Regions from separate parts of the Paenibacillus sp. BR2-3 genome, predicted to be linked through region 4. Evidence: riboswitches for the same ligand, from Rfam matches in the RefSeq annotation. Region 4 holds a riboswitch; each other region holds the start of a gene.
What was found. Region 4 has a riboswitch for thiamine pyrophosphate ahead of thiC (phosphomethylpyrimidine synthase ThiC). Riboswitches for the same ligand answer to the same signal wherever they lie in the genome.

Region 1: it holds a riboswitch for thiamine pyrophosphate, as region 4 does, so the genes downstream of both, PaeBR_RS15685 (ABC transporter ATP-binding protein) here and thiC (phosphomethylpyrimidine synthase ThiC) in region 4, are expected to answer to the same signal.
Region 2: it holds a riboswitch for thiamine pyrophosphate, as region 4 does, so the genes downstream of both, PaeBR_RS01770 (ABC transporter substrate-binding protein) here and thiC (phosphomethylpyrimidine synthase ThiC) in region 4, are expected to answer to the same signal.
Region 3: it holds a riboswitch for thiamine pyrophosphate, as region 4 does, so the genes downstream of both, PaeBR_RS18420 (thiamine phosphate synthase) here and thiC (phosphomethylpyrimidine synthase ThiC) in region 4, are expected to answer to the same signal.

The regions. Positions count from the first base shown of each region.
Region 1 covers NZ_CP126311.1:3,290,000-3,297,454, reverse strand. The annotation lists gene PaeBR_RS15720 (DUF2500 family protein) at 1-45, shown strand, start outside; gene PaeBR_RS15715 (uridine kinase) at 71-658, shown strand; gene thiE (thiamine phosphate synthase) at 694-1,353, opposite strand; gene thiD (bifunctional hydroxymethylpyrimidine kinase/phosphomethylpyrimidine kinase) at 1,340-2,164, opposite strand; gene thiM (hydroxyethylthiazole kinase) at 2,195-3,019, opposite strand; gene PaeBR_RS15695 (ABC transporter substrate-binding protein) at 3,016-4,038, opposite strand; gene PaeBR_RS15690 (ABC transporter permease) at 4,047-4,826, opposite strand; gene PaeBR_RS15685 (ABC transporter ATP-binding protein) at 4,801-5,670, opposite strand; TPP riboswitch at 5,676-5,778, opposite strand; gene PaeBR_RS15680 (amino acid ABC transporter substrate-binding protein) at 6,041-6,889, shown strand; gene PaeBR_RS15675 (amino acid ABC transporter permease) at 6,916-7,455, shown strand, end outside.
Region 2 covers NZ_CP126311.1:361,024-368,478, reverse strand. The annotation lists gene PaeBR_RS01790 (ArsR/SmtB family transcription factor) at 123-488, opposite strand; gene PaeBR_RS01785 (pyridoxamine 5'-phosphate oxidase family protein) at 616-1,056, opposite strand; gene PaeBR_RS01780 (MFS transporter) at 1,168-2,382, shown strand; gene PaeBR_RS01775 (hypothetical protein) at 2,456-3,898, shown strand; TPP riboswitch at 3,966-4,076, shown strand; gene PaeBR_RS01770 (ABC transporter substrate-binding protein) at 4,237-5,310, shown strand; gene PaeBR_RS01765 (MTH1187 family thiamine-binding protein) at 5,334-5,627, shown strand; gene PaeBR_RS01760 (ABC transporter permease) at 5,624-6,385, shown strand; gene PaeBR_RS01755 (ABC transporter ATP-binding protein) at 6,403-7,248, shown strand; gene PaeBR_RS01750 (hypothetical protein) at 7,268-7,455, shown strand, end outside.
Region 3 covers NZ_CP126311.1:3,807,483-3,814,937, forward strand. The annotation lists gene PaeBR_RS18390 (fumarate hydratase) at 1-470, opposite strand, end outside; gene PaeBR_RS18395 (amidohydrolase) at 540-1,832, opposite strand; gene PaeBR_RS18400 (MerR family transcriptional regulator) at 1,927-2,937, shown strand; gene thiH (2-iminoacetate synthase ThiH) at 2,998-4,125, opposite strand; gene PaeBR_RS18410 (thiazole synthase) at 4,157-4,924, opposite strand; gene thiS (sulfur carrier protein ThiS) at 5,009-5,212, opposite strand; gene PaeBR_RS18420 (thiamine phosphate synthase) at 5,243-5,851, opposite strand; TPP riboswitch at 5,973-6,077, opposite strand; gene PaeBR_RS18425 (transposase) at 6,169-7,455, opposite strand, start outside.
Region 4 covers NZ_CP126311.1:727,460-734,914, forward strand. The annotation lists gene PaeBR_RS03485 (methyl-accepting chemotaxis protein) at 1-1,944, shown strand, start outside; TPP riboswitch at 2,015-2,120, shown strand; gene thiC (phosphomethylpyrimidine synthase ThiC) at 2,229-4,013, shown strand; gene PaeBR_RS03495 (AAA domain-containing protein) at 4,377-7,455, shown strand, end outside.

The DNA.
Region 1 (7,455 bases), 2.4 Mb from region 4:
ATCTATCAGGGCACGAGATTTAAAGAATTTATACGACAAATCTAAAGTGAAAAATTCAGGAGATATTACGATGAATGAACCGGGTATCAGGGAAGTATTAGAGGAAATTCTAAGGGTAAATCGAAATAAAAAATCCATTATTATTGGGATTGATGGCTGTGGTGGAGCCGGTAAAAGCACTTATGCCCAAAAGCTAAGGGATCATTATCATGGGGAATTACCAGCCTCTATTGTACATATGGACGATTTCTACCTGCCTTCCAACAGAAGAGGGGATGAAAATGACGGGATTGGCGTTAATTTTGACTGGAGAAGATTGCTGGATCAAGTATTGATACCAATTAAAAATCACACAGACGGTTTCTATCAGAGATATGACTGGAACAAGGATGCACTAGATGATTGGCATAGAGTCCCCATTGGATTATTGGTTGTTGAGGGCGTGTACGCTCTTAGGCAAGAGCTTGTGGATTACTACGACTACTCGATTTGGATAGAAACTGATTTTTCAACCCGGTTAGCACGAGGAATTGAACGAGATGGGGAAAACATGCGACATACCTGGGAAGAAGTATGGATGCCGGCAGAACAGAAATATGTTGAACTGGAACAACCACATGAAAAAGCGGATCTGATCATCGATGGGTCCGGGCGTTAAATCTTCAGGAAATCAGGGGGCGTCGGCCCCCTTGGTTATGTCCCCCGAATGATCTGCACCAAACCCCTTACCGTTCCGCTGATATCATCTGCTGCGGCAATTGCGGATATCACTGAGATTCCATCCGCACCGGCCGCAATGACAGGAGCTGCGTTCAGCAGCGAGATTCCGCCTATCCCGACCAGAGGAAGGGTTAACCCATGAACCTGAATTTGTTCAATAAGCGCAGTACCTTGAACCGCTTTGGCATCATCTTTAGAGGTGGTAGGATAGATCGGGCCGATCCCGAGATAATCCGCTCCGTCCGCAATTGCTTGTCGTGCTTCCTCCAGCGTATGGGCAGATACGCCTACAATTTTATGAGCGCCGATTTGGTGCCTGATCAACCTGGCTGGTTCATCGTCCTGTCCTACATGGATGCCGTCGGCATCAAGCGCGATTGCCAAATCGATATCGTCGTTTACGATAAAAGGGACGCCATGTGATTGGCAAATCTGCTGCAGTTTTCTGGCCAGATCATACTTGGCGCAGCCTGTCAGCGCTCCGATCCCCTTTTCACGGAACTGGTACATCGTTATGCCTCCGGTAATCGCCTCAGTTAATACCTCCTCAGGAGACTTGCGGCAATTGATGCTGCCCATTATGAAATAGACTTTCAGCTTCTCCCTCAAGACATCGCTATTAATGCGCCCCATAACCACTACCCCGCAGTCTGTTTTGATAGGAAAAATGGTTCGTTGGCCCATGTCCCCCGCCGATACCAAGTTCATCTTCAATCGCCGCTTGAATAAAGGCTTTGGCTGTTTGGGTCGCCTCCGTTACGGACTTACCCCGGGCAAGCTCAGCGGTTATCGCCGCCGAAAAGGTACAGCCTGTGCCGTGAGTATGCCGGGTCTGAACCCGCATACTCTCCATGTATAAGACCTCATGCCCATCGTACACAAGATCGACAACCCCGCGGCTATCGGCATCATGCCCGCCCTTCAACACCACATAGCGTGAGCCCATCGCCACTATTTTTTTGGCTGCTTCTTCACGATCCTTCAAGCTGGAAATCCTCATGCCGGTTAAAACTTCGGCCTCCGGGATATTCGGTGTTGTTATGAGGGACAGTGGAAGCAGATGATCAATTAAAGCTTGTACGGCCTCCTCCTGTAAAAGCTTGGAGCCTCCCTTGGCAACCATAACTGGGTCAACGACCAGATTACGCCATCCATATTGCTGTACTTTTGCCGCTACGATACGAATAATGTCCGCGCTGAACAGCATTCCTGTCTTTACAGCATCCGGCTCCAAATCATCGCCGATAGAATCGAGCTGCTGCGCTATCGCTTCTTTCTCTAGCGGGAAGACACCCTGCACACCTAACGTGTTTTGGGCGGTTACCGCGGTCAAGGCTGACATCCCGTAGATGCCCAATTCCTGAAAGGTTTTGAGATCGGCTTGAATGCCCGCGCCGCCACCGCTGTCCGAGCCGGCAATCGTCAATGCTTTATATATTTTCATCTATGCTTCTCCTTAGAGGGGGCTGATTAATTAGGCAAGCCTTTTAATTTGGGACAACTCTTGATACTTTTCCGGAGTCAGGAGTGCCAATTGATTCAGTAACTCAATCTGAAAGCTGCCCGGCCCTTGCTCAGCCGTTAATTCGGCAGCCAGTTCAGCGGCAACTCCATAGAAGGAGATGGCTTCCACAGCCGCTTCCAGCCAAGCACCGCCGCTTACAGCCAGAAAAGCTCCGACGACTGAGCTTAGCAGGCAGCCTGTGCCAGTTACTTTTGTCAGAATGGGGTGACCGTTGCTGGCAATGTAGGTGATGTCCCCGTCAGAAATGATATCATCCTTGCCGGTAATGATGACTACGCAGCCGAGCTTGCGCGCGGCTTGTTGAGCGAGGGTGACTGCATCGCCTTCACCTTCTCCTGCATCCACACCTTTAATGGACCAGCTCGCGCCAACCACATGGGCAACTTCGGCTACATTGCCGCGCAGGGCTGTAATCTGCATTTCACTTGTCAGCTTGTGCGTGACGTCCGTGCGGTAGGCTGTTGCTCCAGCACCCACAGGGTCAAGTACAACAGGCACACCGTGTTCGTTGGCCGATTGTCCGGCCAGCAGCATCGCTTGAATCGTATGATCGTTCAGTGTTCCAATGTTAAGAACCACTGCAGCGGACATTTTGGCGACATCCTTTACTTCCTCGTGCGCATCCGCCATAAAAGGGGAGGCTCCCAGTGCGAGCAGTCCGTTCGCTGTGAAGTTAGTGACCACGATGTTGGTGATGTTGTGAACAAGCGGGTTTTTCTGGCGTACCTTTGATAAATATGTCATTTTATTTCCTCCTGAAAGGTTATTACTTATAGGTTAATGTAGGATTCCTCGGTCTTTACTTCAGTCTGAAGCAGTCCATTTTCGGTTAACCATTGATGAACCTTCTCCCAGGACGCAGGGTCCTGATAGCCAAAGGCCTGATCACCCGCATCCATAAGCGGCAGCAGGATTTGCAGGCTTTTCTTTTCTATTTCCTGGTCCAGTGGAGAGGTTTGATCTTCATGCTTGAGCAATATAGATAACGCTTCTTCCGGATTCTCCTGTACGAACTGTTGACCCTTCGAGATGGCGGTCATGAATTTTTTGAAATCATCTTCCGATTCCTGTACTCCTTGTTCACTGGCGACAAGCACAAGCTCATAATAGTCGGGTACCCCATAGTCTGTCGGATTGAGGGAGGTTACAGGATGCCCCTCTTTAGCCAGGATCAACGCCTCGTGGTTAATGAATCCGCCCATAATAGCTTCCACTTTTCCAGTGGATACAGCCGGAATAAGGTCAAAGCCTACATCGATCAGGTTGGCAGACTGCGGGTCACCGCCGTCGTTCTTTATCATGGTGCGGACCATAGCTTCATAGAGCGGAATGGAGGAGTAGCCGATATTTTTGCCGGCCAAATCCTTAGGGCTATGTACATCTCCGTTTGCCGGAACCATCATGTGGTTGAGCGGATGTCTGACAATAGCAGCGATAGATTGAACGGGAATGTCCTCCCCGCGTGCCATAAGCACCTGAGGCTGATAGCTCAGAGCCAGATCGATTTGATTCGCCGCAACGAGCTTTAGACCATCATTGCCGTCGGCAGGCATCCGGATGTCCACATCCAAACCTTGCTCTGCGAAATAGCCGTTCTGTTCAGCCACATAAAATAATGAATGCACCGCATTCGGATACCAATCCAGCATCAGCGTAAGCTTGTGAAGAGCCGGACTGGCTTCTGTAGGGAGTGAGTTTTTGGAATCAGAATTGGATGAGGCAGAACAGCCGCTCAGGAAAAGGAACAGGCATAGAAGCAGCAGGGAAGCAGGGTTGTTTAATTTACTCAACATTTTCATAATTAGGAGGAACCTCTTTTCTTGAGAATAATATTTTCTAATAGTACGAGAAGCATGAACAGAACAAGTCCGAGTGCAGATAGCAGAAAAACGGCGGCGAACATATCATCACTCTGCAGGTTGCCCGCCATACGACGGCTGAAATAACCGAGCCCCTTGCTGCCGCCCAGCCATTCGCCAATGGTTGCTCCGATCACACAATACACCATGGCTAACTTTAGTCCGGAGAAGAAGGAGGGCAGCGCCAGCGGAATCTGAACTTTTGCCAGCAGTTGTGAGCGGTTCGCGCCCATAGTCATCAGCAACTCTCTGTAACGATCTGCGCCCTTGCGCAGTCCATCGTAACAACCTACAACAATCGGAAAAAAAGCAGTCAGAAAGACGACGGCAACCTTGCCCCCAAGGGAGTAACCGAACCAAAAAATGAAGACAGGAGACAAAGCGATCAGCGGAATGGTCTGGCTAATAATGATAAAAGGGTATAAAGCTTTCTCAACCATACGCGACATATGCATACCGGTACCGAGCAGCGATCCCAGGACCACGGATAGAATGAATCCCAGTAAAACCTCCTGCAGCGTAGCCGGTAAATGCAGTCCAAATAACAGCTTTCTGTTCTCTGCCAGAGCTCTCCAAATGGAGGTAGGGGCAGGAAGTATAAAGGCCGGAATCCACCCGGCACGCACGACCGTCTCCCAAGCCGCCAATAGGAATAAGAACAGAAGGAAGGAAGCGCTGTAATTCCAAAGCCATTTCCTAAAAAGAGTTCGTGTTCGTGTCATACAATCTTCGCTCCAAATCCTCTCGCAGGTTCAGGAACCGCGGTTCGTAATTCATGGTGTATCGCCGGGGTCTCGGTAAATCTACGGTCATTTCCTGCAGGAAACCATCAGGACTTCTGTTATGCATCACGTAAATCCGGTCACTGAGCAGTATTGCTTCTTCCAGATCATGTGTTATGAACAGCACCGTTTTCCCCAGTCCGCCCCACAGCTCCACAAGCCACCTGTGCATTTCCCGTTTGGTCATCGCGTCGAGTGCGCCAAAGGGTTCATCCAACAGCATGAGGTCACCTCCGGTTACTAGCGTTCTGAGAAAAGCAACCCGTTGCCTCATTCCGCCCGATAATTCACACGGATAGGCGTTCTCCATTCCGGCCAGTCCAAAATGCTCCAGCGTTTCCCGTATTGCAGTGATCGTCTCCGCTTTGGTGCGGACCCGGTTAACTTCCCAGGGCAGCAGACAGTTATCCAATACCGTCCTCCAGGGCAACAGCAGGTCCTGCTGGGGCATGTAAGCAATTTTTCCTAAGCGGGTGCGTGTGGAGGAGGGTTTGCCATGCATGAATATTTCTCCGCTAGCAGGTTCCAGAAGCCCGGCAATGATTTTGAACAGAGTGCTTTTTCCACAACCGCTGGCACCGACGACAGAGACAAACTCTCCTTGCTGAACCTTCAAAGACAACCCGGAGAAGACAGGGGCTTGCAGCAATGTGCCAAAAGAGTAGGATAATTCATGAATGGAGATCATTTTCGTATCTGACTTGCCTCCTTTAAACAAATAAAGACCCATCCATTTCCGAAGGAAATGAATGGGCCACAAATTCCAGTCTGCATGAATATGCATCACTTGAAAGTCCGGTTCCACTTCCCTCCGCTGGTATGATCCAGATCAGGTTCCAAGGGTCCGGAGCTCAAGCACCGTCTCAGTCATCAGACTCCCCTAGTGAAATAAACAGGTCAATATTGAATTCGCAATTGGTTCTAAATATACCATAACTTAAAGATATGTAAAAGGCCGGGGGCATTTAGCCACTTTTGGGTAAGATAAATATGCTGGTATAAATGTGAAGGACAGGAGGAATTTTACCTAATTCGATAAATCCGATGGTTATAATCGGAAAAAAGGTATTGACGAACCTGACACGACAGTGTACTATTCATTTTACCGGGAACAACCCGCACTATACAGATAAGGATAAGAGAGGGGAATTGAAATGAAAAAATTTAGTTTAATGATTTTATTCGTGCTGACTGTGGTGCTTGTGGCCGCTTGCGGCAATAATGCCAACAACAATACAACTGCTGAGCCATCGGCAGCAGCTAACGAAGGTGCGGCTGCTACTGCAGCGCCGGCTGAGTCCAATAGCCTGGAAGCCGTTAAAGCCAGCGGCAAGCTGCGGATTGGTACGGAAGGTACATATGCACCGTTCACCTTCCATGATTCGGATGGCAAGCTTACGGGCTTTGATGTCGAGATTGCCCGGGAAGTATCCAAGCGCCTTGGCGTGGAGCCTGAGTTCATTGAAACACAATGGGACGGTATCTTTGCCGGTATGGATGCGAAGCGGTTCGATGTTATCTTCAATGAAGTATCGATCACGGAAGATCGTAAAGCTAAATATGATTTCTCCGATCCGTACATCGTTTCCAAAGCCGTACTGATTGTTAGTGAAGATAACCAAGACATTAAGACTTTTGCGGATTTAAAGGGCAAAAAAGCCGGTCAATCTCTCACCAGCAACCTGTCGGACATTGCACGTGAGAACGGTGCGGAAATCGTAGCCACGGAAGGCTTCAATCAGGCTATCGATTTGCTGACCTCGGGCCGGATCGATGCAACGGTAAATGACGGTTTGTCTTTTCTGGACCTGAAGAAACAAAAACCCGATGTGAAGATCAAGAAGGTCGATGAAATTGCCGAGGGCTCTCAAAGCGCAGCAGTCTTCCTGAAAGGCAATGACGAACTGGTCAAAGCTGTCAGTGACGCGCTGGCTGAAATGAAGAGCGACGGAACCTATCTGAAAATCTCTGAGAAATATTTCGGGGAGGACGTTTCCAAATAATAGATGCCAAAAAGGATGTCTGATCAATGGATGACCGTAAAATACAGATACTAATTGATTCTTTGCTGCCCCTGCTTAAAGCCGGGGTGGCTTTTACCATTCCGCTGACACTGGTTTCTTTTGCATTGGGATTACTGCTGGCCGTGCTGACCGCACTTGTCCGTCTGTCCTCTTGGACTCTTCCGAAGCTGATCGCCCGTTTCTATGTGTGGGTCATTCGGGGAACTCCGTTATTGGTGCAGTTATTTATTATTTTTTACGGATTACCTGCTATCGGAATTATACTGGAACCGTTCACGGCTGCCGTTATCGGGTTCTCGCTCAGTGTCGGGGCCTATGCTTCGGAAATAGTACGTGCTGCCATTCTTTCCATACATAAAGGTCAGTGGGAAGCAGCATTTTCGGTAGGAATGACACGAGGCCAGGCTCTGCGCAGGGTTATACTGCCGCAAGCTGCACGCGTATCGGTTCCGCCGCTTGCCAACTCCTTCATCAGTCTGGTTAAGGACACATCTCTTGCAGCAGCGATCACTTATACGGAAATGTTCAGAACTTCACAGCAGATT
Region 2 (7,455 bases), 370 kb from region 4:
AGCCGGCCATGTCCACAGGTGTGAATCAAGCAAGCTAACTGTAGACGATTTCCCCGAAACAAAAAAACTGTCCTTCGGCAATGACAGCCTAAGGACAGTTTCTTGTTTCTTTTTAACAATATTTATTCGTGGCTGATATGTTCATGCGTCTGCAAGAAAATCTGCTCGACATGCGCGTCGTTCAATGAGTAATATACCGTCTTGCCTTCTTTTCGCCGCTTGACGATCCGCAGATTCCGCAAATAGCGCAGCTGGTGGGAAACCGCTGACTGCCCCATATCCAGAATAACGGCCAAATCGTGTACACACAATTCTCTTCGGGACAAGGCGTAAATGAGCCGGACTCTCGTCGGATCACCCAATGCTTTGAACATTTCCGCCATTTTGTCGGTTGTCCCTCTGTCCGGCAGGATCAACTTCATTGTATCCGGCTCCAGCTCCGAACCTTTGCATGTATTGTCGCATTCCTCTAGTGCTGCTGGTTCCATGTTCTCGCCCTCCCCGATGAATCTTCCGGCAGCGCCGGCCCTACATAATCTTCACCTAAATTATAGGGAAGACGGCTTTCAATGTCCATTCGGGGCACTTCATATATTATTTATTTTAGCGTACCTGTTATTTCCCTGACGCAACAGCCTGCTTCTCCCATACACCATGTTCTTTATTCTTGCCGGTAAACTGGATACGTGTCGGTGTAAGCTCAAGAATAACATAGTCGGGATCATCCGGTCCCTGGAACCATTTCTCCAGTTCCTTGCTCCACACCTTGGAACGCAAAGCCTCATCTTTAGTGACTTCAACCGTAGCTTCGATCTCCAATTGATCCTTACTGCCACCGGCCTCGAATCCGAGCAAAAGACAGGCGTTGGGGTTCTCCTTCAGCTCTGCCACCTTATGTGTCTTGCGGTCGGTAGCCAGGTAGATATTTAATCCGTCATGAAATACCGCCATGTATCGAACCTTGGGTTTGTTGCCGGCTTCAATGGTGCCTAAGGAACCGAATTTGTTGTCATCCAGCGCCTTGATGATATCGTTCTCCAACTGTTTGTTATCCATGAACGAAAATAACCCCTTTCATTATGTGAATATAAAATTATATATCCACACCCGCAGTTTAGATTTATCATAAATACGTTGTCCATAAACCACCCTAGAAGGAGCTCTCCCATGAAAAAACTGATCTGGATTGGCTGTCTTTCTTATTTCGTCATCGGACTGGCCCATGTTGTGCTCGGTTCTATCCTTCCCGTTTTACTGAATCATTATGATCAAAATTACAGTGCCGGAGGCGAGCTGATCTTCAGCCAATTCGCCGGGTTCCTTGCAGGCGTGCTCGTCTCCCCGCTGCTGAACCGGCGTTTCGGTAAACGCGGAGCCATCCTGATTGCCACGGGGCTGCTGCTGGGTGCTGAGATCGCTTATTCTTTTCTTCCACCTTGGGAGTGGATGTATGTTGTCGCTGTAGCCGCAGGCTTTGGCTTTGGCATGATTGAGGCCATTATCGGAACAATAATTATCGCAGCGATTACCAAGGGAACCGCCGTCGCGATGAGCCGGCTTGAGGTGCTGTTTGGTGTGGGTGCACTCGTAATGCCCCTGATCGCAAGCCCCCTCATTGCCGCCGGCTGGTGGAGAGTCTCATTCCTGATTGTGGCAGCCTTCACTCTGATTTCGCTGTTCTTTTGGGGGAAAGGACACTTCGGCAATCTGCAGCCTGTGCTTGACGAACGTGCATCCCGACGCGATAAGGAGACGAGTATCTCCAATAAATCGATCAAGCGTTCTCCTTATGCGGGGAAACAATGGGGCATGCTCGGGCTGTTCATTGTATTCTTCTTTCTCTATGTCGGAACCGAGATGAGTCTGGTCAACTTCATGCCTGCCATCTTTATCGCCAAGCTGGGCATGAGCGAGTCTGGGGCTGCACTGACCGTTACCTTCTTCTGGCTGGCTATGTCAGCAGGGAGATTATTCGCCGGATTAATTGCCGAGAAAATCTCTTACCGTGTCTACGTGCTGGGCAGTTGCTTCGTAACTCTGTTGCTTTTCGCCCTGTTCCCGTTCGCGAGTCACCCCTTTGCAGCCTTTGCAGTAATCGCTCTCCTCGGGCTGTTCATGTCCGGAATATTTTCCATAGCTCTCGTGTTCTCCAGCAAGCTGCTGCCCGGCGCTGAAGAGTCGACCCCAAGTATAATGATTGCAGCTGGAGGAATAGGCGGCGCTATACTGCCACTGCTCACAGGCTGGGCCATGGACCATCTGGAGGTAGCCCAGGTTGCAGGCCTGCTGGCTGCTTTTGCCGCCGTTCTGTTTCTGCTCAGCCTTGCCGCCTGGAGAATCAGCCCGGGACGCTCTTCCGTTCAAAAGAGGCTTACCCTCTGAGGATAATCACTGCCGCGTTTTTAGGGTAATTTATAATCAGACTTCTATCTAATATAAAAGCGGGGAATCAATCATGGACAAGCTGTCTTCCGAGCCTGTATTACAAACAGCTCTTCTGCAATTTATATTTCCATTCTCCATTAAAGAGGGAGAGACCAAAGAGCTGGGGCAACAGCTGGAGAAGGATGGCTTCACTCGCTTTTATCTGAATAAAAGGGAGCTGGAGGACGCTTATTACGGAGAAGGCTATTGCGTGTCCCACGAAAATATGGAACGGTCCTATATGCCTTTTGCAGCGCATGTATTGTTTCCCCGAAAGAACGACAAGGATTCATTTCACCGCTTTTCCCGGGTGGACGCTTTGGATTGCCTGCTGGAAATGCCAATGAATACTCTGCCCTTCCGGGTATTATCAACCGATGTGTTCCTTTGTCCGTTTCAGCTTGGCTTCGTGACCATTCGGGTTGAACTCGGCGGAGACAAGCTTCCGTTCAGCCTGGCCCTGGAGTTCGCCGACCGTTTCCGCACACTGGAGGACGTGTCCAGCAAGGATACACATACACATATCCATTGCGGTAATCGCATCTTCAAGCAGGTAGAGGATTTCATTTTCAATGAACTGACTCCCGGCCTCCGTTCCTTTTTGGATTCCTCGGAGCTGAGCGGCGCCTACTTTGAAACACTGCCCTTTTTTGTAGATGAAAGAATGCTTGTGCAGGCCTTTTACGAATTTGAAGAAGACGCTGAGCTTGACATCAACATCCGATATAAGGCCTCGCAAATTGACGGGATCGACTCTAAAGGACAACCTTATATGAGTGCCAGCGACACAGATTACATCGAGAAGTATTGCAGCAGTCACTCCTACAACCGCTGGGGTCCGGACACCTATTACATGACCAACGAGCAAACCTTTTGCTGTATGACACGGGCGCGGCATGAGGTAGCCGTCAGTCTCGCCAACGAAATGTACGGAGAATATTATTATGGGTTTCTATTAAGCATTTTCCACAAAATCGTGCTGCTCAAGCTGGCCAATATGCATTCCCGGCTTCGTATTGACAACGATTATGAGCAGATTGAGAATCTGATCTATTCCATTAACCGGTTCTCGGCCAAATTTTATTTTCTGGAGCTGATTTCGCAATCACAGGGCCGGGAAATCTTCTTTCAGCTGCGTAAGGTATACGGCAATGACGCTCTGTTCGGTGAAGTGAAGATGACGCTCGACGATCTGTTTCAGTATCAGGACAAATTTCAGGCCAAACGCCGCGATAATCTGCTTATGATTCTCACTGTATACACGGTTATAAGCGGTATTTATGGTATGAATCAAGTCATTGAGGATCTGAAGGCCAAGATCGACTGGAAAGTAATGCTGGAGTACTCCCCCTTCCAGTACTTGGCTTTGTTCGTTACGATGAGCGGTATTCTGGTCAGTCTCTCTCTTACCTTGAGGGAGCTGCGGAGAGGAATACGGAACCGCCGTAAAAAAAGACTCCACCGGGAGGACTAATCATAGTGCCTAAGGCTACTGGACAATTCAGGGGCAGGCGTCTATAATACACCGTAACCGTTAACTTCATACAAAGCAGGGGTGCTGGAATTGGCCGGCTGAGAGTGTATTCCATTAGATACTGACCCTTATACCTGATCTGGATAATGCCAGCGTAGGAAACGCCATAAGTCCTGGTCCTTGTGACCATAGCTAATCATGCGCCTGCAGCGTCCCGATCACCCGGGGCGCTTTTTTTGGTATTTCGGATTTTTTCAATCGTTTTATGAAGACGGGACTTATCCGGATATACCAGGCTCAGCCTGGTATATCCGCTACATCAAAGGAGAGAAGAGAAAATGGGAGTCAAAAAAGTATTGATGTTATGCCTCACCTGCGTGCTGGTCATCGCAATTGCCGCATGCGGCAGCAATAACGGAAATTCTGGCAACAATAAAGTGAGCAATGCCGGAAACGGTGGAACTGCGCCGGAATCTACTCCTGAAACCGCAACGGATGCGCCAAAGGAACTCACCAAGATTAAAGTCGCGCTCGACTGGACACCGAATACCAACCATACCGGTCTTTACGCAGCCCAAGAGCTTGGCTATTACAAGGAAGAAGGACTGGATGTTGAAATCGTCCAGCCGGGAGCAGCCGGTGCCGATACCATGGTTACCTCGGGCGAAGCCGCTTTCGGTATTAGCGCTCAGGAGAGTCTGACGCTGGCACGTTTGCAAGGTGTGCCTCTAGTCTCTATTGCAGCCATTATTCAGCATAATACATCAGGATTTGCCGCGCCTGTGGACCGCAAGATCAAGTCACCTAAGGATTTTGAAGGCAAAACCTACGGCGGCTGGGGTTCCCCTGCAGAAGAAGCGGCGTTGAAAGCGATCATGGACCCCGAGGGCGGAGATGTGAAGAAGGTTAAGCTCGTCAATATCGGGGAAGCCGATTATTTCACAGCCGTGAAGCGCGATATTGATTTCGCCTGGATTTTCTACGCCTGGACCGGCATTGAAGCCGAGCTGCGCGGTGAGCCGCTGGACATGCTGTACCTTAAGGATTACGCACCTCAGCTGGATTATTATACTCCTGTCCTGACGACGAGCGAGAAACAGATTGCCGATGATCCGGAGCTGGTAAAAGCGTTCATGAAAGCTACGTCGAAAGGGTACCAGTACGCGATTGATAGGCCGGAAGAGGCTGCAGCCGTCCTGAGCAAAGCCGTTCCTGATCTGGATGCAAAGCTGGTCCTGGCCAGCCAGAAATGGCTCAGCCCGAAATATAAGGACGATGCTCCGCGCTGGGGCGAGCAAAAGGCTGAGGTGTGGCAGAATTACGCCGACTGGATGTACGGGCTGAAGCTGCTGGATAAGCCGCTGGATGTTCCGGGCACGTTTACGAATGACTTTTTGCCGGATACTCCATAAAAGAACGGAAAGGATTGATGATCATGGCTAATACACTGCTAAGCATTCAGGTCATTCCGAAAACCCCGAACAATGAAGATTCCATCCCATATGTTGACAAAGCGATCGAGGTTATTCAACAATCCGGTGTCAAGCATCAGGTGAACCCGCTGGATACAACGATGGAGGGGGAGCTTACAGAACTGCTTGAGGTGGTCCGCCAGATGCATGAGGCACTGATTGAGGCAGGCAGCCCGAGCGTCATTTCGCAGATCAAAATTGCCCATAACCCGAACGGGATCAGCATGGATAAACTGACGGAGAAATATCGGCCGTGAGCTCAATCTGGAAGCAAATATGGCCGCCACTTGTGGCGGTCATCTTCTTTTTGACGATATGGCAGCTGTCGGTTTCTCTATTTCATATTGAAGACTGGATACTCCCAAGTCCCGCCGATATCGCCCGGGAATCATCCGGCAACGCCTCCGGCATTTGGGTCCATACGCTGGCCACGCTGCGGCTCACGCTGATCGGCTTTCCCGTCGGCACGGGTGTAGGACTAGTCATTGCGCTGCTGCTGCACCTGCTGCCCTGGGCCAAACGCGCTTTTTATCCGCTGCTCATTCTGAGCCAGAATGTCCCTTCCATCGCGCTCGGACCGCTGCTCGTGATCTGGTTCGGCTTCGGCCTGCTGCCCAAGATTGTCCTGATTACGCTGGTCTGCTTCTTTCCGGTAGCTGTGGCTGCGATGGGGGGGCTGGCGCAAAGCGACCGGGTCATGATGAACTATATGAAGATGGCCGGTGCGACGAAGTGGCAAATCTTCACCAAGCTGGAGCTGCCTTCTTCCTTGCCCTCTCTGTTCTCCGGGGTGAAAATATCGGCAACCTATGCGGTAATGGGCGCAGTCGTCGCCGAATGGATCGGCGCTGATAAAGGGATCGGGTATTACATGCTCCTGCAGAAGTCGGCCTATCGCACAGACCGGATGTTCGTCGCTATTGTTATCATTGTTCTGCTCAGTCTGGTGCTCTTTGCGATCATCGCCCTGCTGGAAAAATGGCTGGTACGCTGGAAGCCGCGCCGCAATGCATAGAAAGGAAGATGCCTGATATGCCTCAAGTGACCCCTATTCAACATAGAGCTGCTGACGCCCTTGGCTCTTCGGCTGCTCATGCAGCACCTCCCGCTCTTGAAGTAAGCTGCATTTCCAAGGCTTTCTCGCACCGCCGCCGCAAGACGAGTGTACTCCATAACGTTTCGCTTAAAGTGGAACAGCAGGAGTTCGTCTCCATCATCGGCCCCTCCGGCTGCGGGAAGAGCACTTTATTCCATATTATCGGAGGTCTGGAGCAACCGGATGCCGGAACTATAAGAATGAATGGAAATATAGTAACAGGACAGCGCGGAGAGATCAGCTATATGCCGCAGCAGCCCGCGCTTTTCCCCTGGCGGACGATCGAAGATAACGTACGGCTCGCCGGTGAAATTAAGGGTGCGCCTCGTGACCGCGCCCGTGAAGAAGCCCGACAATGGCTGACCAAGGTCGGCTTAAGCGGGTTCGAACGCGCTTACCCGCACATGCTCTCCGGCGGAATGCAGCAGCGGGCCGCTTTCCTCCGGGCATTGCTGGCCCCGCAGGAGCTGATGCTGCTGGATGAGCCGTTCAGTGCACTGGATGCGCTGACACGCAGCGAAATGCAGCGCTGGCTGCTGGAGCTGTGGGAAGAGAACCGCCGTTCCGTGCTGTTCATCACCCACAATATTGAAGAGGCGCTGCTGCTCTCCAGCCGCATTTATGTATTCTCCGGCCGTCCAGGGTCCATCCTCCACACGGTTGACGTCCCCTTCCCGCGGCCGCGCCGCGAAGAGATTACGGATTCCCCGGACTTCCTTATGCTGAAGCGGCAGCTATCCCGGTGGATGCGGGAGGAGCAGGCCAAGAACTCCCTTTCCTAACCGAATATTTACGGAGCAGGTGGAGGAAACTACAACTATCCGTAAATTTGTTCCGGAAAGGGTGACAGACATGGGATCACCGAAGACCAGCAATAAGCTGCGTATAATCAGAATTGGCGTATCCTGGGGTTCCATGGAAAGCCAGATTATATCGCCCAACTATGGCTATAATCAGCCGGATTTAAAGAACGAGCATATCCCTGAGTC
Region 3 (7,455 bases), 1.9 Mb from region 4:
TCAGCCGGAAGGCTGTACTGAATATTTTTATTTTCACAGCCGCCGCCCTTAAGAATAAGCCGTACATCTATACCTTCCTCTTCCCACTGTTCAAAATGAATGACCGGCGTACCTGCGCCCAGATTATCCCCGCTGTTCTCGCCGGTTAGCGAATCGACGGAATTGGGACGCAGCTTGCCGTTTTTCGTCGCCCGGGAGATCGCGCTGTGAATCGCCTTCTTCATTTCAATTTGATTGGCTCCCACAGGAGTGTGAATAATAAATGTCGGCATGCCGGTGTCCTGACAGATCGGTGAGACCTGAAGCTCTGCCATACCGATATTCTGTGCAATGGTAGTCAGCGCCAGTCCCGAGCGGGTTGCCATATCTTCAAGCGCGCGCCCTTTGGCAACTGCACGGCGTACATCGCCAGGTAAATTTGTAGAGGTCTCCACGATAAGGTTATAAATGCTGTCTTCAAAATGCTGCATCCTCTTCTCAGCTCCCCTTCAGTCCCAGGTTGTCTCAATATTCTTTAATTATTTATTATAATATCATACTTAAATACCTTCCACGATCCGTTTTGAACGAACAGAGACCTCACGGAATAATTCCTCTTCATCTATAGTCAGGAGCTGGCGGTTCCTCATCAGTATTTTTCCATTAACGATGGTTGTATCTACATCCCCGCCATTGGCGCTATAAGCAAGGAGAGAAGTGAGATTATGAGCGGGCTGTAAATGAGGCTTGTTCAGGTCGATCAAGATCAGGTCGGCTTTTTTCCCTATTTCAAGAGTTCCCGTTTCATGGCCAATATTCAGCAGCTTTGCGCTCTCCACAGTCGCCATTAGGAGAGCCTGGTGCGCCGAAAGCCGGGTGGGGTCGCCGTAATCCACCTTTTGCAGCCAGGCAGCGGCTTTAATCCCTTCGAACATATCCACCGTAGTTGCACTGCCTGCCCCATCCGTTCCTAATCCCACGGTAATTCCCAGCTCCATCATCCGGGATACAGGCGCAATTCCGCAGCCCAGCTTCAGGTTGCTGACCGGATTGTGGGATACTCCGCCGCGCATTCCCTGCAATAAGCCCACATCTCTGCGGTTCAAATGCACACAGTGTGCAAGAAGTACATGGCTCTTCTCAAACAAGCCATTATGGTATAAATATTCGGTTGGAGTCATATTATACTTATCGCGAATCTGGACGACCTCTTCCTTCGTCTCCGCCAAATGGATGTGAACGGGGATATTTCTCTTTTCCGCAAGTGTAATAACCTCTCTTAGCGGCTCCGGCGGACATAGATACGGAGAGTGCGGACCGAGCATGGTCGTAATCCTCCCTTCTGCTCCTCCGGTCCAGGCTTCAATCAAATCCAGAGCTTCAGATAACCGGCGCCCCCCGTCCTCCTCCATAAAAACGAGCCCTCTGGTAAGCGAAGCCCTCATCCCGGTTTCTTGTACAGCAGCGGCAATCTCATTCATATGAATGTACATATCGGCAAAAGCAGTCGTCCCCGACCGGATCATTTCAGCCATGGACAGCTTCGCACCCCAATAAATGTCCTCGGGAGTCATCCGTTCCTCTGCGGGCAGCATTTTCTTTTCCAGCCAATCCATGAGCTTCAGGTCGTCCGAGAATCCACGCAGCAGGCTCATTGGCGTATGCTGATGGGCATTGATCAGTCCCGGCATTGCGACCATACCACTTCCATCGATAATCTCATCCGCCGGAGTATTGATTTCCGGGCCGATTTCCGAGATGATATCTCCATTAATCAAAATATCACCTAAAATAGGTGCCTCATCTTGCTCCTTCATAGTGAGAATGGTTACGTTCTTAATCCGAATTTTCATAGCTATACCTCCAAATGTATATGTGATTGAACTACACAAGGGTAAACCCTCCCGTTAGGAGAAGGTCAATAGAGATTCCTGGAAAGGTGATGACATGAAGATCAAAGAGGCTGCGGATAAGCTCAAAATTTCGGCCAGAGCGATCCGCTTTTACGAGGAAAAAGGCCTGATCTCCCCCTCCAAAAGGGATAATACATACCGCGACTTTAGTGAAAAAGAAATCTGGAGGCTGCAGACGATTATTTCTCTCCGCGAAGCGGGCATGCCGGTGGAGGATATCCGGAAGGCGCTGCTTGAAATGGAAGGGCAGGACCATGAGGAGCTGCAATACTACCTGGAGCTTCAGCGCTCCGTTCTGTTCGGGAAGTGGGTGGAACTCAAGCATGTCATTGATACAACCGACTATATGATCGATATGGTTAAAAAGCAGAAGGCGCTGCCGATTGACGACATCTACGCGCTTGCCGAAAGCTCACGGAGACTGCGGGAGCACCGCAGCAGCTGGCAGGATAAATGGAACTTTGACATGCGTGCAGGTATTCATGATGAATATGTATCGAAGGAAACTTCGGAATACAAGGATTATGAGGCCGCACTTGGACTGACTGTCCAATGGCTGGCGCCGATCAGCGGGGAAAAGGGTCTCGACATCGGTACAGGAACCGGTAATTTAGCAGGCAGGCTGATGGCACTCGGCGCAGCTATGGCCGGTGTCGATCAGTCCAAGGAGATGCTTAAGCAATGCCGCCTGAAATTCCCGGCCTTGGAAACGAAGCTGGGCAATTTCCTGGCACTGCCCTATATGGATGGCCGGTTTGATTTTGCCGTATCCACCTTCGCCTTCCATCACCTTTCAGAGAACCAGAAAATGCTCGCCATCGAGGAAATGCGCCGGGTACTGAAACCTCACGGACGAATTTGCATTACCGATTTAATGCTGGCCGATGAGGAAGCGGCTGCTGTATATGCCAATGGAGCAGGTACGGATGAGCAATATGGTTCCTTAACCGGCCTCCTTACCTTATTTGAAAATATGGGGTATATTACGAAACATCAAAGGATTAATGAGCTGCTTCATATCGTGTATGCAGTGCCGATCAGGTGAGTTGAAAAGACAAACCCCTCCCAAAATCGTTTTTACGATTTCGAGAGGGGTTTTTAACCCTTATAAGGCAGAGTGAGCGTCTGGCTCCGTTAATATATCCCAGTCCTTGAATACCGGCTGCAAGCCATTCGTATACAGCATCTCTGTAATTTCCCGCACACTCCGGCTGTCTGAAATTTCAAATTGCGGGGTACCGCCTTCGCTCGTATGTCCGCCTACTTCAGTAGATACGCCCGCTGACATCTTGGTGATGCCCAGATGAATCAGATGATCGCGGAGACCGGCAGGCTCTCTGGTGGACAGCGTAATACCTGATCTCGGCAAAAACAAACGGTACGCCAAAATAATCTGCACCAATGTGCGGTCGGATACGTCGCACTCCGGATTGAACTCTCCCAGGTAAGGACGAAAGCGTGGAGGAGACAAGCTGATCTCGCAGTCCGGATAACAGTCCTGCAGATACCGGGCATGCATCGCACTCAGGAATGCCTCCTGCCGCCAGTCATGCATACCGAGCAGGGCGCCGATGTTAACCGCACGGAATCCGGCCTGGCAACCGCGTTCAGGAGCATCGATCCGGTTGCGGTAATTTCTTTTTGGACCCTTAACATGCAGCTCCTGATAAGTTTCCTGGTGATAAACTTCCTGATAAAGAGTTAATCCGTCCACACCCGCCTGAAGCAGTTCCTCATATTCAGCAGTTGCAAGAGGGTTGATTTCAATACTGACCGAGGAGAAGTATTCACGAAGCACCTCCACACAGTCCTTGATATAAGAAACAGGATTATCCCGGCGGGATTCCCCGGTCAAAATCAGAATATGGCGCAAGCCCGTGGCGGCAATCGTCTCTGCCTCCCTTCTGACCTCCTCCAGTGACAGTTTCTTGCGCGGAAAGTCGTAGATAGAGCTGAAGCTGCAATAGGTGCAGTGATTCACACAGAAATCGGCCAGATACATCGGTGTGAACAGCTGCATCGCGTGTCCGAAATGCGAACGGGTAATCCGCTGCGCTTTCTGTGCCATCTGCTCCAGAAAAGGTTCGGCGGCCGAAGAGAGCAGCGCCAGCAAATCCGCTTCGTCCAGCCTATCCTTACCCAGTGCCCGCTTCACATCCTCCGCCCCGTACCCCTTCCACAGACTTTCATATGGATACTGCTCCAAGCGGGTCAGCGTTTCATAAAAACTCATGGTTAATCCCCCATTCCTGATGTCACCCGGATCAGCCCAAAAAGCCTGTCAAAGGTGAAGATGCAATAGCTGCTTCTTCTACCGGACCGAGCCCGGCCAGATACGCCTTGCGGCCCGCCGTGACAGCATCACGGAAGGCTTCCGCCATTCCCAGCGGGTCACGGGCCGTTGCTATTGCTGTATTCAGCAGTACTGCAGCAGCACCCATTTCCATGGCTTCCGCCGCTTCGGAGGGCCTGCCGATACCGGCGTCTACGATAATGGGAAGGTTCACTTCTTCAATGAGGATTCGCACCAATTCTTTGGTTCTAAGGCCGCGATTCGTACCAATCGGTGCTCCAAGCGGCATCACGGCAGCTGCACCCGCATCTCTTAAACGCAGAGCGGCCGATAGATCCGGGCTCATATACGGGAGTACAACAAAGCCTTCGGCAGCCAGGATTTCCGTAGCACGGATCGTCTCCAGATTGTCCGGAAGCAAATATTTCTGGTCGTTAATGACCTCGATTTTGACCCAGTTTCCCAGGCCGGCGGCTCTTGCGAGTCTGGCGATGCGCACGGCTTCCTCCGCCGTACGCGCACCGGAAGTATTGGGAAGCAGCGTCATATGGGACGGAATATGGTTCATGATATTCTCTTCTCCCCCAGCCGTGTCCACCCGTCGAAGTGCTACCGTAATAACCTCTGAGCCGGAGCGAGCAATGACTTCCGGGATTAGCGTATTGCGGCTGTATTTGCCGGTTCCAATGAACAGCCGGCTGGATAAGGCGGTACCGCCGATTAGTAAAGGGTCTATCATAAAATCAGCCTCCTTGAATACCTTTTTTCAATTCAAAAACCTGATCGAACAGTAAGATTAAATCAACAAATGAAGATGTCAGTGTCAGCCTCCGCCTACAAAGTGTACAATTTCAATACGGTCACCATCAGAGAGATGTGTCTCCCCATAATTTTCCTTGCTGACAAACTCCCCGTTGAGCTCAACAATGATCATTCGCCGGGACCACTCGGAACTGCTGACCAAATGATCCAACGTTCTGCAGGTATCGGAATAATCACCTGGAGTCCCGTTAATAATCAGCTTCATCCATACTCACCTCCTTTGCCTGTGGAATGCTTAAATCGCTTGAATCGAAGCCCGATAGGCTTTTGCAGCAGACAAAGGATCTGCAGCACCGCATATGCCGGACATCACCGCTATGCCTGCTGCCCCGTTCTTTATGATCCGGGCTGCATGATCAGGCTCGATCCCGCCTATGGCAATTACCGGGACGCGGCTGTACCGGACAGCCTCAGCCAGCATTTCCAGTCCGCGCTCAGGCTGTCCCGGCTTGCTGGCCGAGGGATACACATGTCCAAACAGGCAATAATCGGCTCCCTGAGCAGCTGCTTCTGCTGCCTCCTCCGGCGAGTGGATTGACCTTCCCAGGCGAAGGCGAGGTGCCAGCATTCGGGCGGCGGCAGGATCAAGACTGTGCCAGGCCAGTTGTACACCGACAGCCCCAGCCGCCAAGGCAACATCAATCCGGTCGTTAATGATTAGCTTGGCCGCCGGGATGCCTGCCTTCAGCATGGACTCCGCCGCTGCCAGAAGCTCCCGGGCTGAGCGATGCTTTTCCCGCAGATGAATAAAATCCAGCAGGGAGTGTACAGCCGCCGCCTTTTCAATGAATTGGGATAACGGGAGCTTTCCGTCTGAGATCAAATGGATTTCGGCTTGCGCCATACTCAACCTTCTTTCTGTCGATACATCTGTCTAGACTCCTCTTTAACGCAAAAAAACTGCCCCCGCGAAGGAGGGCAGTCGGAATCTGTAAAGGAATAAGGCTAAGGGAAGCCTGGTTACAGTCATTCGTTCTCCACTTCCCTCCGCTGGTATAAACCAGATCAGGTTCAAAGGGTCCGGACCCGCATACGTCCGTCTCAGCCTTTCGGCACCCCTAGTGTCAATAAAATATGTAATTGCTGCTAATGAACTTTATATTAGCATAATATACCTTATAAAACATCTATTAATACTGGACAGTGAAAAGTTCTACAACTTTAAGAAGCCAGAGAATCGTGCTCAACATGAGTGTTCTCCTGCTTGGATTTAATTATTTTCGTTATGGATAAGTGCGGATTTTGCACAAACAAGCGAAAAATAGACTTGCGTAAATAAGCGGCAACGGTAGCCTCAGACACCACGGCATGGGACGGCGTACGCAGATAGCGGAAAAACAGCCCCGGCGTCCGGCCTGAAAAATGCAGGCTAACCAGCTGCAGCAATCCCATCGCGATGCACTGGCACATCACGAATCCCTCGATCGCCTGAAGCGTCCGCTGAATTCGCTGCCGGTCTTGTTCGTCCTTTACCGCTTTGAGTGGGTGAGCTTCCTCTTTTTTCAGAAACCGGTTCAGCTTCGGCATGGACTTGCTCCAGAAGCGGTAGCCGAAGGCGCCGATGACCTGCTTCATTTCCCGAAACGTACACTCGATCTTGAAGCGATAGCCATACAAGCGGATGATGTCTGTGGCAGCTAAGGTCAGATCGGTACTGACCAAAATGGAGGGGCGGCCCTGATGCACCACCAGCACAAAGCGCAATTCCTGATACAAGCCCTGTCCCCAAAGCAGATCCAGGCATAGAAATTGCACCTTCTCTTCTTTGCCATACAGGGGAACGGTGGCGGTTTGAAAATCGGCAGCGCGAGTCGTGAACCACTCCTTCAGTTTGACCGCCTTGCCTTTTTTCGCCGGTCGGCCACGTCCTGGCTTCTTGGCCGCAGGGCGTTCATAGGCCACCACGTTGGATTTGGCTTTCGTCACCAGATGCATCCGGGCTTCGGAGGCGAGATGGCACGCCTGCAACCGCTTCAAGGCCGGAACCGACAAGAAGTAACGATCCAAGAGCAACAGCGCTTGACCGAAGCCTTTCGCAGCCTCGAACCCTTGTTCAATCATCTGAACGACGTGGGAAGGCGGCTCCGGCTCGTTGTCCGCTTTCTTCCAGCCCAGGATGGTCTGGACGCCGTCTTGCAGATTCATGAACAAGGGCAAGCAGAACCATTTCCGGGAATCGCCGACCAGAATGCCGATGGCCCCAAACAGGTGACCGAAAATATAATTGCCCTTGGAGACGTTTTCGGATTCCTGATGGAGCTTCTTGACGCCCGGCATCCGGCGACCTTCCTTGGCTTGCTTCATGCCATCGCCGACGAGTACCACGCGATCCTGAATCACCAGCAGGGGCGCAGACTGGCGAACGACCTGAAGCCACATCCGCCGTAAGGATGACGGAGACCAAGCCGAAGAACGGAAGAAGTGAATGAGCGTCTCATAGCAGCCGCC
Region 4 (7,455 bases):
GGGGTTACAGCCATCCAGTCCGTGATGCCGCTGCTTCTTAAGTTCCAACAGCACGGAGCACTTGTGGAAGCGTATATAAATGGGGATGAAACCGCTAAAGCGCAGATTGCCGCAAATGAGCAGGAAATCGAAAAGCAAATCAGCAGCGCTGGTACCGATATTGCAGAAACAGGATTTTCCCGTACGGCGGCTGCGCTGCAAGCATTGAAGCCCGAGTGGGAGAAACTTCAGGCGGATACTCAGCAGTTGACCCTGGAAGAAAGCCTCTCACGTCACACCGGGATTATCGGAAAGGCCGGGAAGCTTATAAAAGATACAGCAGATGAATCCAAGCTGACCCTGGACCCTGAGCTTGATTCCTTTTATATGATGGATATTATGGTTAACCGTGCGCCGGATCTCATTGAGCTGACCGGACGAGTTCTCGGGATGGGGAACCAATTATTAATCCGAAACCAAATCAGTGAAGCCGAAAAAATGGATGTGAATGTAATTAAAAGCCAAATGGAAACAGCAGGAGAAGGCATTCAGACCTCCTTACTACATATCTATGATTCCAACACCGCTTGGAAATCCGAGCTGGATCAATCCGGCAATCAATCCCTCGCCTCCACCAAGGCTTTTGTTTCCCTTATCAATGATAAGCTGATCAAGGATACACAACTGTCGATGAAGCCCGAAGAGTTCTATCCGGAAGGGTTGAAGACAGTAAATGATATAGCCAGTTTGTTTGCCGCAGATTCTGATACGCTCTTCAACTTATTAAGCGGGAGAATCAGTCATCTGGAAAATAGCCGCAATACGATTCTAGCCATTACATTGGCCGCCGCGGTTCTGATTGTACTTTTTTATATTGCTTTTTACCGGAATGTAAAAGTGACCGTACAGCTTATACAAGGGAAAGCGTCAAAAATGGCAGCAGGGGATTTCTCGGGCAAATTAACGGTTGCGAGCAAGGATGAATTGGCGGATATCGGAACCTCTTTCAATTTAATTAATGACTCGCTTAACGAGCTGCTGAGACGTAATCAGGACCTTTCCGAGCAGTTAACGGCTTCTTCTGAGGAATTAACCGCTGTATCCACGGAATCCGCACAGGCTATGGAGCATATCGCCAAGGCGATTCAGTCGGTATCAGACGGAAATGAGATTCAGAATAGAGCATCCGGCGAAATATCCGGTGCATTGACTGAAATGGCTATTGGTGTGCAGCGTATTGCAGAAAATGCCGGTGAAGTGGTCGGCTCTGCAGCCCACGCGGTACAGAATGCCGAGGAGGGAGCCAGACAGCTGAAAGCTGCCGTCGATCAGATGCGTACGATCCAGTCTTCCGTCATAGACTCGGGCAAAGTCATCGGGCAGCTTGGAGAACTCTCCGAGCAAATCGATTTTATTGTAGCGGCTATTGTTAATATTTCTTCCCAAACACAGCTGTTGTCGCTAAATGCCAACATCGAAGCGGCTAGAGCCGGCGAGCATGGACGCGGATTTATGGTCGTTGCATCGGAGGTATCCAAATTAGCCGAACAAACAACGACATCCGTCAAGTCCATCTCCGAGGTTATTGGCCACATCAGGGGGCTGGTGGATCAGTCCATCCAATCAGTAGAAGTAACATCTCGGGAAGCTGACAACGGACTGAAGTCCATTCATGCGGCGAATGGTTCCATTGATACCATTATGGGAGCTATTCAATTGGTTACAGAGCAAATACAGGAGGTCTCGGCGGCTGCTGAAGAAATGTCCGCAAGCAGCCAGCAGGTAAGCGCATCGGTGAGCGAGGTTGCGGCTATCTCCCGTCAAAATGCCGGTGAAGCGGAGACGATTGCCGCAGGCGCACAGCAGCAGCTCGCGTCCATGCAGGAGATTCAAGCCTCGGCGGCAACCCTGAGCAGCAATGCGCTGCAACTGCAGGATGACTTGGGCAGATTTACTCTTGAATAGCGGTTAAAGCAAATGTCTATCATCAGTTGACAAATGCTAGACTTCTCTGTAACTTATAACTAATTAAATAAGAAACCACTAGGGGAGCCTGAATAGGCTGAGACGGGAAAATGAATTTCCGGACCCTTGAACCTGATCTGGATCATACCAGCGTAGGAAAGTGGAGTCGGACCCTTTTTTTCTCATATTGGCCTTGGCCGTTTATGGATAGAAGCCGCTCCATTGTGGAGCGGCTTTTTTAGCGCGCACTCTTATTTATAATACTTTTAATAGGAGGAAATAAGATGCCAAGCCAAGAGAAGAAGGATACGGTTGATTTGTCTGCTTTTCCAGGAAGTCATAAGGTGTATGTGGAGGGGTCACGGCCGGATATTCAGGTGCCTATGCGAGAGATTACGTTAAGCCGAACTTCGGGTACTGCCGGAGAAGAGGAGAATGCCCCAGTTCGTGTCTATGATACCAGCGGAGCTTATACCAACCCTGAAGCGGAAACCGATATCCGCCAGGGGCTGACGCCCCATCGTTTTCAGTGGATCAGGGAGCGGGGGGACGCGGAGGCCTATGAGGGAAGAGCCATCAAACCTGAGGATAACGGGAATGCTACAGGTAAATCGGAGGTGGAGGTGTTTCCGGGGTTGCAGCGGAGTCCGCTGAGAGCCAAAGAAGGCCGGAATGTCAGCCAACTGCATTATGCGCGCAAAGGCATCATTACGTCCGAGATGGAATTTATAGCGATCCGGGAAAATGTTGCGCCAGAGTTTGTTAGAGATGAGGTAGCCAGCGGTCGTGCCATCATTCCGGCAAATATTAACCATCCGGAAAGCGAGCCGATGATTATCGGGCGGAATTTCCTGGTGAAGATCAACGCGAATATCGGCAACTCCGCCGTGTCCTCGTCCATAGAGGAAGAAGTGGAGAAGATGAGATGGGCTATCCGCTGGGGCGCGGATAACATCATGGATCTTTCGACCGGCAAAAACATTCACACCACCCGGGAATGGATTATCCGCAACTCTCCTGTACCTATTGGGACGGTGCCTATCTATCAGGCATTGGAAAAGGTGAACGGGAAGGCCGAGGACCTAACCTGGGAGGTTTACCGGGATACGCTGATCGAGCAGGCGGAGCAGGGAGTGGACTATTTTACTATTCATGCCGGGGTGCTGCTTCGTTATATTCCATTGACCGCCAAAAGAATGACAGGTATTGTCTCACGGGGTGGATCGATTATGGCGGCATGGTGCCTTGCTCATCATCAGGAGAATTTTCTCTACACGCATTTCGAGGATATCTGCGAGATTATGAAGACTTATGATGTTGCGTTCTCCTTGGGAGACGGGCTGCGTCCGGGTTCCATCGCAGATGCCAATGATGAGGCCCAGTTTGCGGAACTGGAGACGCTGGGAGAATTAACAACGCTGGCCTGGAAGCATGATGTTCAGGTGATGGTCGAAGGTCCGGGCCATGTGCCGATGCATCTGATCAAAGAAAATATGGATAAGCAGCTTGAACTCTGCCATGGTGCTCCTTTTTACACACTCGGTCCTCTGACAACGGATATTGCACCCGGCTATGACCATATTACCTCTGCGATTGGAGCGGCGATGATCGGTTGGTTCGGCACGGCAATGCTTTGCTACGTCACCCCCAAGGAGCACCTTGGTTTGCCTAACAAGAATGATGTACGGGAAGGCGTTATTACCTACAAAATTGCGGCCCATGCCGCCGACTTGGCGAAGGGACACAAGGGTGCACAGGACCGGGATAACGCGCTTTCCAAAGCTCGCTTTGAATTCCGCTGGCGGGACCAGTTCCATTTGTCGCTTGATCCGGAGCGGGCGCTTGAATACCACGATGAGACCCTTCCCGCAGAAGGAGCCAAAACCGCTCATTTCTGCTCCATGTGCGGACCCAAGTTCTGCAGCATGCGCATTTCCCATGATATCCGGGATACGGCGAGACAGCAGGATGGGCTGGAGCAAGAGCAGCCGGAGAAAGAGGTTATCGCTGCGGGGATGCGAGAGAAAGCGGTGGAGTTTAAAGAAGGCGGAAGCGTGATTTATAAGTAGAACGTGAATATTTTGACTATAAACTAAAATTGTATGTGACTATATTGGGATACTGGCTGACCTAATAATACAAAATCGCTCCTTTGAAATGGTTGGGTGGTACCTCCATTCCATAGGGCGATTTCTTTTTGTTACTTAAATTCTTGCACCAAGCAGAAGGAGCGTCTACCCAGCAGTAGGTGAAGTAACTGGAAATTCTCCCGCTTTAACGGGAATTTCTCCATCTAATCCGGTGCTTTGGAGCCCTTTAAATTTCATCTCATCCCCGTTTATGAATAATTTGGTATTTAACTAGAGGGGTTTGTATTATAATAGGTTCAAAAAACGGGACTTTTGTCATAATTGGACGAAGGAGAATCATTTATGGAAGTGTTAGGGGAGCAACGTAAGATAGTTAGACAGAAGCTGATTCAGGTATATACGCATCTACAGGCACTGAACCAATTAAAACAACCGGTCGAAAAACAAATTTCGAAGCATCTATGGTCATTGCAGCTAACGGACCTGCCTGTTGATCCTCGTATTATCTGTGATTTTGTGGACGGACGGAGCCCTTTCGAAAGGATAGATGACCCGATACCGGATGTTTTGTTAACGGTAAGAAAGCCTGATCTTACGCCATGCCCGGAGCCGCCAGAAGTGCTCAAACGCTGGCTGGAGCCGGAATGGGAGAAGATCCACAAGCAGCCGCGGTTCATTGAACGGTTCGAAACTTATGTGGAGAACGAAGAGACAGGGGAGTATGAGCCGGTTCAGGAAAGATTCGATCAGGATGAACAAAGAGTACGCTCCTGGGAAGAATGGCTGAAGGTACGCGGTGAATGGAAACGGACGGAAGAGCCTGTACGTGAAACGAAGAAGCTGTTCGAGAATTTATATACCCTCCACTCCTGGATAGAACGTGAGAATGATGCTGTCGAGCTTATGATCGCCGATGGCCTCCTGCACTGGGATCTCCTGCCGGAGAAAATTCACCACCCGTTGTTAATGCAGAAGGCTCAGCTCATCTTTGATCCAGATGTTCCGGAATTCCGGCTTGTTCCGTCCGATACGGAAGCGGAGTTCCATAGCGCCATGTTCAGGGACACATTAGAGGTAAGTGCCCTCTCCGTTAAGAAATGTGCTGATGATTTGTTGGAAGAACCATGTTCTCCCCTGGGCTATGCTGCTACAGACAGTTATTTAAAAAGAGTAGCCAGTCACTTAGCAGCTCATGCACAGTTTATTCCTTATGGGACACGGCCTGTAGCCGCATCGTCGGAGGAAGAAAATGTATATATACAGCGAAGCCCGTTAATCTTGTTGCGGAAACGTTCTGCCGGCTTCGATCACGCCATAGAGGAAATCATTAAAGATTTAAACGACAGCGACCATCTGCCGCAGGCGGTTGCCAGGATTACCGGGATTGATTTGGGAACAACACCTGAGGGTGATTCAGCGGTCTCTTTTTCCAATCTGGATATAAATGGAGAGAATGAAGAGATTCTGTTCACCAAGGAAGCAAATTCGGAGCAACTCGATATTGCGCTCAAGCTAAGCCGATTCGGCTCCGTTCTTGTTCAAGGCCCGCCAGGCACAGGCAAGACGCATACGATCGCCAATCTACTGGGGCATTTTCTGGCTGAGGGCAAAAGCGTCCTCGTAACGAGTCACACTTCCAGAGCCCTATCGGTCCTGCGCGACAAGGTTGCCGGTCCGCTGCAGGACCTCTGCGTCAGTGTGCTGGATGAAGCAAGCGGACAGAAGCAGCTGGAGAACTCGATAGATGTCATCACCTCCAGGTTAAGCTCCATATCCACCGAGGAGACGGAGCGGGATATACTCGCGCTGGCAGCAAAACGCAGGTCTATGTTAGATGATATCAAGGTGCTAAATGCTGATTTAAGAACGTCCAGAGAAAGCGACTACACGCCGATAATTCTATGGGGCTCCGAATACGATCCCTCTACGGCAGCGAAGATGATTTCTGCAGGACAAGAGGCGATGAAGCTTATTCCGGGTGGGATCACGGCAGGCCATGAGTTTCCGCTCACATCTGCCGAGCTTGAAAGCCTCTATCGAAGCTCCGGTGAGATCACGCCGGAGGAAGTAGCTGAATTTGAGCAGTTAAAGATTCGGACAGAGCAGCTTGTCTCTCCCGAAGAGTTCAACAGTCTGGCCAAAGTGTATAAAGAGTTGGTACATGCCGAGAGAGATAAACATAAGGCTTACTGGAACAATAATGATCAGAATTTGAAAATAGACGAACTACAGTCTGCATTGGACCAGCTGCGCAGAGCGGTAGCGGTTATTTCGCAAGGGGAAGAGTGGAAGCTGGAACTGATTTCTTTCTCCACAGAAGCAGCGGGCGGCAGAAGCGACTGGGATGAGCTGATGAACGAGGTGGAGGAGTGGCTTGCCTTATACCGGGCGGCCAGAACCGCTAAGTACAAGTATGGCTTTGAGCATTTGGCCGATACCGAGTTGCAGCCCCTTTTTCCCGTAATAAATGAAATAAAGAGTTACCTTGAGGGCGGGAGTAAGTTGACTTCGTTGCAACTGCTGCTTAAACGGCAGTGGAAGAAGGCCTGTGATTTTCTATTCCCGGGAGACAAAGGGCTTCAAGGTCTGGATGCTGCTTATCTCGATGCTGTGCTGACAGTCATCCGTTATCAGGATCAACGCTCCAGGGTTATGACCCGCTGGAATCGGCAAGTAACGGCAAAGGGAGGGTATGATCTTTCCACTCTCGGCACGGAGCCTGAAGAGTACATGCCAACCATTCAAAAAGAGATGCGCTTTTTGCTGGATTGGCAGCAGGAGAGCTTCAACCCGCCGTTACAGACTCTGCTTAAAGGGGGGGTTCTGTGGGAGGAGCTGCTTAAGTCCAAACCTGTCCCGGTGGGAAAGCATGCTGAATGGATTCATCTTCGAGACACGGTAGAACAAGAGATTCCTGTCATAGTAGATTCCTGTATTAACGAATATAAATGGAATGAAGTCTCCCGAAGCATCCACGAGATCACGCAGACCGTGATTTCTTTGGCAAATTACCGTTCTATATTAATGGTTGCTCTGCAGGAGAGCATCAAGCAGTTGGACGAGCACGGATATGAGCAAGCCTGTCATGCTATAGATGAACTATGGAGTAAGCAAGTTCAGATCCGGCAGAGGCAGAAGTTGCTCCAGCAGGTACAAGCCGTTGCTCCTGGTTGGGCGGAGGCTGTCCGGGAGAGGATCAGTGTACACGGAGAACCCCGGGTTTCGGAGGGACTGCAATCAGCCTGGCTGCTGAAGCAATTGGATATGGAGTTGGACAGAAGGACAGCCCTTTCTGCGGAGACGCTGCAAGAGCAGCTTGCGGGAATTCGGGAACAATTCAAATCGATTACCCTTCAATTGGTGGAGAAAAAGGCCTGGCTGGCGCTAGCCCGCAAAACCACCCTGAAGCAGCAGAATGCAT